3 regions of the Streptomyces sp. NPDC018000 genome follow, and region 1 is predicted to be linked to each of the others. Evidence: predicted binding sites of a transcription regulator. Region 1 holds the regulator's gene; each other region holds the start of a gene.
What was found. The regulator HrcA, encoded in region 1, represses chaperone genes, less so after heat shock. The targets are predictions, from matches to a motif close to TTNGCACTCNGNNNNNCNGAGTGCNAA.
Positions count from the first base shown of each region.

Region 1 (2,200 bases):
TGCCAGCAGCCGGTCCAGCGCGGCCGGCCAGCGGGACGGGACGGCGTCCCGTCCCGCCTGCGGTTCGCCGGACTCCTCGACCAGGTCGCCGCAGAGCACCACCGCGGGGGAGCCGGGGACGAGCACCGCCAGATCGTGGCCGCTGTGGGCGGGGCCCACATTCGCCAGCAGCACCTGACGGCCGCCGCCCAGATCGAGCGTCCACTCGTCGCACACCTCGTGGTGCGGCGCCACCAGCGCCTCGGCGGCCTCGGCCGCATCGTGTGCGGACACTCCGTGGCGTACGGCGGAGGCGCGCAGATCGTCCGCCTCGCGCTTCAGCAGCCCGGCCATGCCGGCCGCTCCGTACACCTGGGTGCCGGAGAACGCGGCAGTGCCCAGCACGTGGTCGAAATGGGGGTGGCTGAGTGCGATATGCGTCACCTTCCGGCCCAGCAGGGCCTGTGCCTGGGCCCGAATCTCCGCGCCTTCGCGCAGCGTTGATCCGGTGTCGTAGAGCAGTACTCCATCCGCTCCGACCACCAGTGCGACTGTCGCATCCCATCCGGGCAGGCGACGTCGGCCCACTCCGTGACCAAGTCGCTCCCAGCCGAACTCTTCCCAAGAGGCGTCCATACCGCGACGCTATCCGCAACGACCTGCGCAGTCTCGCAGTAGGGTGGCCGGTCGCCCTTGCTAGGTCCCCACTCGGCCGCCGTACACTGGGCGGGGGATTGCTGGCACTCGTGAGGACCGAGTGCCAGGGGGATTCCTGGGGATGAAGCAGGAACGGCCCGAGAACCACCGAGGAAAGACAGCTGGAGGTGTGCGCGATGCTCAGCGAACGCAGACTCGAAGTGCTGCGCGCCATCGTCCAGGACTATGTCGGCACCGAGGAGCCCGTGGGCTCCAAGGCGCTCACCGAGCGGCACAAGCTGGGGGTCTCCCCGGCCACCGTCCGCAACGACATGGCGGTGCTGGAGGACGAGGGCTTCATCGCCCAGCCCCACACCAGTGCGGGACGCATCCCGACGGACAAGGGGTACCGGCTCTTCGTCGACAAGCTTGCGGGCGTCAAGCCCCTCTCGTCGCCGGAACGCCGTGCCATTCACAATTTCCTCGACGGCGCGGTCGACCTCGACGATGTCGTGGGCCGCACCGTACGGCTGCTGGCGCAGCTGACCCGGCAGGTCGCCGTCGTGCAGTACCCCTCGCTGACCCGGTCGACGGTTCGGCATGTGGAGCTGCTGTCGCTGGCAGCCGCCCGGCTGATGCTCGTACTGATCACGGACACCGGCCGGGTCGAGCAGCGCATGATCGACTGCCCCGCTCCGTTCGGCGAGACCTCTCTCGCCGATCTGCGGGCCCGGCTCAACAGCCGGGTCGTCGGACGCCGTTTCACGGACGTCCCGCAGCTGGTGCAGGATCTGCCGGAATCCTTCGAGAGCGAGGACCGGGGAACCGTGTCCACCGTGCTCTCCACCCTGCTCGAAACCCTCGTCGAGGAGACGGAGGAGCGGCTGATGATCGGCGGCACCTCCAACCTCACCCGCTTCGGGCACGACTTCCCTGTGATGATCCGGCCGGTGCTGGAGGCACTGGAGGAGCAGGTCGTGCTGCTGAAGCTGCTCGGCGAGGCCAAGGACTCGGGCATGACCGTACGGATCGGGCACGAGAACGCCCACGAGGGGCTCAACTCCACGTCCGTCGTCGCGGTCGGCTACGGTTCGGGCGACGAGGCAGTCGCCAAACTCGGCGTGGTCGGACCGACCCGCATGGACTACCCCGGAACGATGGGAGCGGTACGCGCAGTGGCACGTTACGTCGGACAGATCCTGGCGGAGTCGTAAGTGGCCACGGACTACTACGCCGTACTCGGCGTGCGCCGCGACGCATCTCAGGACGAGATCAAGAAGGCATTCCGTCGGCTCGCCCGCGAGCTGCATCCGGATGTGAACCCCGATCCGAAGACCCAGGAGCGGTTCAAGGAGATCAACGCCGCCTACGAGGTGCTGTCGGACCCGCAGAAGAAGCAGGTCTACGACCTCGGCGGCGACCCGCTGTCCGCCTCCGGAGGCGGCGGTGGTGCGGGCGGATTCGGACAGGGTGGCTTCGGCAACTTCTCCGACATCATGGACGCGTTCTTCGGTACGTCGTCGCAGCGCGGACCCCGTTCGCGCACCCGGCGCGGCCAGGACGCGATGATCCGGCTGGAGATCGA
Region 1 covers NZ_JBIRGM010000001.1:845,800-847,999, forward strand. The annotation lists gene ACH4EW_RS04000 (MBL fold metallo-hydrolase) at 1-615, opposite strand, end outside; gene hrcA (heat-inducible transcriptional repressor HrcA) at 813-1,829, shown strand; gene dnaJ (molecular chaperone DnaJ) at 1,830-2,200, shown strand, end outside.

Region 2 (2,200 bases), 610 kb from region 1:
GCGGCCACGGCGGCGATGTCGGTCTTGTCGTCGATCGGGCGGGCGGTCGCGAGGAGCTCCTCGGACACGGCCTTGACCGCGGCGTCGATGCCCTTCTTCAGGGCGGCCGGGGAAGCACCCGCGGCAACGTTGCGCAGACCCTCGCGGACGAGCGCCTGGGCCAGCACGGTGGCGGTGGTCGTACCGTCACCCGCGACGTCGTTGGTCTTGGTCGCCACCTCCTTCACCAGCTGGGCGCCGAGGTTCTCGTACGGGTCGTCGAGCTCGACCTCGCGCGCGATGGTGACACCGTCGTTGGTGATGGTGGGAGCGCCGAACTTCTTGTCGATGACGACGTTGCGGCCCTTGGGGCCGATCGTCACCTTGACCGTGTCGGCAAGCTTGTTGACGCCGCGCTCAAGGGCGCGACGGGCGTCCTCGTCGAACTTCAGAATCTTCGCCATGGCAGCTGAGTCTTCCTCTCAAATGAACTGCGCCCCTGACCGCCCGGCTGGTTGTTCGCAGGGGGCCAGGGGCGCAGAACAGAAGCAAACGTGGGTGAATTACTTCTCGACGATCGCGAGCACGTCGCGAGCCGAGAGGACGAGGTACTCCTCGCCGTTGTACTTCACCTCGGTGCCGCCGTACTTGCTGTACAGCACGACGTCGCCGGTGTTGACGTCGAGCGGAAGGCGCTCGCCGTTCTCGAAGCGGCCCGGGCCCACGGCCAGGACGACGCCCTCCTGGGGCTTCTCCTTGGCGGTGTCCGGAATGACCAGGCCGGAGGCCGTGGTCTGCTCGGCGTCGAGCGGCTGGACCACAATGCGGTCCTCGAGCGGCTTGATCGCAACCTTGGAGCTGGCGGTCGACACGATCCGGTCTCCCCCTTCGGAGATCTCACGGGGTTAAGAGTCTTTGGGTGGCGACCAGGTGGATCCGTCGTCGCGGGTGCCGGACCTGCCAGTCGCACAGTACTGCTGGCACTCTCCAGTGGTGAGTGCCAGCACCGAGACTATGACCGGGATTAGCACTCGGTCAAGCGGAGTGCCAATTCATCCAGTCGTGGCGTCATGTCGGCCGCGCTCGCGGACTACCGCCGCTCGCACCCGGTGCCGGATTCCACTCCTTCGTACGATCCCGTTCGGTCCGGCCGCCAGTGCCTCAGCGGTGGCGACAACCGCGAGTGCCGGGGCTCCGGCAGCTGACGGCAGGCGATGACGACCGGCGACCCGGACGCCCCGTGATCTCCGCGCGGATGGGCCCGCGGGCCGGCCGCGGGTGCCGGCCGCGGGCGGGTCACCTTCTGTGCGGCCTTGCGGCCCAGCCGTTCGATCGGGTCGACCGACTGCGCGCACCCGGCGGTGGCGGTCAGCAGCGCACCGGCTGTCAGCAGTCCGGCGAGCAGCCGGTGCACCCTTCTCATACGTAGTCCTCCAGCCGGGCCACGGCGTACCCCTTGTCCGTGATGGTCTTCATTACTGCCCGGACCAGGTCGGCCATGCTGCCGCCCCAGTCCTTCCGGCCCCGGAAGTGCGTGAGGATGATGTCGCCGGGGTGCAGGTCCTGGTCCGCCTCGCGCCACTCCATGCGGTCCGGGAACGCCTCCGCGTTCCAGAGCGGCACGGCCTTGATGCCGCAGGACTTCGCGATGCGGAGCGTGTCCCCGTTGTAGCTGCCGTACGGCGGGCGGAAGAGGGTGGGCCGCGGCCCGTACTGCTCCTCGATGATGGCCTGCTGGTCGCAGATCTCGCGCTTCTGCTCGGCGTACGAGAGCCCGGGCAGGTAGCGGTGGTTGAGCGTGTGGTTGTTGAGGCCGACGCCCAGCCGCTGCATCTCCAGGAAGTACCCGTAGCTGTCGCGCACCAGGTAGTCGCTGAGGAACGCGCTGTACGGGATGTCCAGCTCGTCCATCATCTGCAGCAGTTCGGGGTCCTTCTCGGCACCGTCGTCCATCGTCAGGAAGACGATCCGGTCCTTGGTCGGGACGGTGGTGAAGACCGGCGGCAGCGAGTCGTCGCCGCCCTTGACCTCGAACCCCTCGCGGGTGGTGATGTGCGGCTTCACCGCAGGCGGCGGGGGTGCGATCAGGGGTGGTCTGCCCAGCCCCCACTTCTTGGCGAGGGCCGCCCGTACGGCCGGGCTGAACCTCGCGTTCTCACGGGCCCCGGCGGGTGCGCCGCCCTGGCCGGCCCACTGTCCGGGACCACCCGGGGGGCCGGCG
Region 2 covers NZ_JBIRGM010000001.1:235,269-237,468, reverse strand. The annotation lists gene groL (chaperonin GroEL) at 1-443, opposite strand, end outside; gene groES (co-chaperone GroES) at 543-851, opposite strand; gene ACH4EW_RS01230 (hypothetical protein) at 1,070-1,402, opposite strand; gene ACH4EW_RS01225 (polysaccharide deacetylase family protein) at 1,399-2,200, opposite strand, start outside.
Region 2: the regulator HrcA is predicted to act here: its motif matches at 1,004-1,030, upstream of groES (co-chaperone GroES).

Region 3 (2,200 bases), on a different contig from region 1:
TCTCCCAGGTCATCGAGTCCCTGGAGCGGAACCACCCGGGCATCGCCGCTCGTGTGCTGGACGACCAGGGCAAGTTGCGCCGCTTCGTGAACGTGTACGTCAACGACGACGACGTGCGCTTCGAGGGAGGCCTGGAGACGGCGACGCCGGACGGCGCCGGAATCTCGATCATCCCGGCCGTCGCGGGCGGTTGCTGACCGTCCGTCCGATCTCATGGCGTTATCGGAATTGCCCCCTCCGCGAGAGAAGCGGAGGGGGCAATTCTGCATGGTTGAGCGCGGTACAGTGTGGGAAGTTCCCCCAGCTGCTCGTGCCGCCCGCATATGAGAATGCGCCGGGTCACGACAAGAAGCAGCCAAAGTGGTGGATCTCCTTGCGCCAAAAGTCGCCTTTGCCCGGCCCGACTTGCCCTGGAATCGCATGAATCCCTCATATTCGGGCGTTCGGTGCTGCCCAGATTTCTCGTCCGATTGACCTGTTGCAGAGGGCAGTTGGACAGATACATTCGGCCGCGGTCGACGCGCTTCCGGCGCACGCACCCTCTCCTGTCGGAGGGTGAGTTCTGACCCGGGTCCGCGAAGTGCGGTCCTGCGCAAGGGCCAGTAATAGGGGAGTTAGGCATGGCTCAGGGCACCGTCAAGTGGTTCAACGCGGAGAAGGGGTACGGCTTCATCGCGGTCGACGGTGGTGCGGATGTTTTCGTCCACTACAGCGCGATCCAGATGGACGGGTACCGCACCCTCGAAGAGGGTCAGCGAGTTGAATTCGAGATCTCGCAGGGCCAGAAGGGGCCGCAGGCGGACATGGTCAAGCTCGCCGTCGGCTGAGCTCGACGCGGTCGGCCAACGACACTACTCACGCACGGAGGGCCCGTACCCCAGGGGTACGGGCCCTCCGCGCGTCCGCAGTCAGGTCGCCCGGCCGCCACCCCTCAGCGAGCCTTCTTCGAAGGCGCTTGCACTCTGGGGGGTCGAGTGCTAATCATTGGCGTTAGCACTCTCCAGGTGAGAGTGACAGAACTTGGACCGGGCCGGTGAGGCCCGCAGGTCCGGTGGGGCAAGGAACCACCGGTCACGCAGGCCGTCCGTCGCGGGCGCCACTCGGTCCGGAGAAATCCACCCCTGTCCGGGAGGACCACTTCACATGGCCAAGATCATCGCGTTCGACGAGGAGGCCCGGCGCGGTCTCGAGCGCGGCATGAACCAGCTCGCCGACGCCGTCAAGGTCACCCTTGGCCCCAAGGGTCGCAACGTCGTCCTTGAGAAGAAGTGGGGCGCCCCCACGATCACCAACGATGGTGTTTCCATCGCCAAGGAGATCGAGCTGGAGGACCCGTACGAGAAGATCGGTGCGGAGCTGGTCAAGGAGGTCGCCAAGAAGACGGACGACGTCGCCGGCGACGGTACGACCACCGCCACCGTTCTCGCCCAGGCTCTCGTCCGCGAGGGCCTTCGCAACGTCGCCGCGGGTGCCAACCCGATGGCCCTCAAGCGGGGCATCGAGAAGGCCGTCGAGGCCGTCTCCGCCGCCCTCCTGGAGCAGGCCAAGGACGTGGAGACCAAGGAGCAGATCGCTTCGACCGCCTCCATCTCCGCCGCCGACACCCAGATCGGCGAGCTCATCGCCGAGGCCATGGACAAGGTCGGCAAGGAAGGCGTCATCACCGTCGAGGAGTCCCAGACCTTCGGTCTGGAGCTGGAGCTCACCGAGGGTATGCGCTTCGACAAGGGCTACATCTCGGCGTACTTCGCCACCGACATGGAGCGCATGGAGTCGTCCCTCGACGACCCGTACATCCTGATCGTGAACTCCAAGGTCAGCAACGTGAAGGACCTCCTTCCGCTGCTGGAGAAGGTCATGCAGTCCGGCAAGCCGCTGCTGATCATCGCCGAGGACGTCGAGGGCGAGGCCCTGTCGACCCTGGTCGTCAACAAGATCCGTGGCACCTTCAAGTCCGTTGCCGTCAAGGCCCCGGGCTTCGGTGACCGCCGCAAGGCCATGCTCGGCGACATCGCCATCCTCACCGGTGGCACCGTCATCTCCGAGGAGGTCGGCCTCAAGCTGGAGAACGCCGGTCTCGACCTGCTCGGCCGCGCCCGCAAGGTCGTCATCACCAAGGACGAGACCACGATCGTCGACGGTGCCGGTGACAGCGACCAGGTTCAGGGTCGCGTCAACCAGATCCGTGCCGAGATCGAGA
Region 3 covers NZ_JBIRGM010000007.1:142,678-144,877, forward strand. The annotation lists gene ACH4EW_RS18430 (MoaD/ThiS family protein) at 1-197, shown strand, start outside; gene ACH4EW_RS18435 (cold-shock protein) at 621-827, shown strand; gene groL (chaperonin GroEL) at 1,144-2,200, shown strand, end outside.
Region 3: the regulator HrcA is predicted to act here: its motif matches at 955-981, upstream of groL (chaperonin GroEL).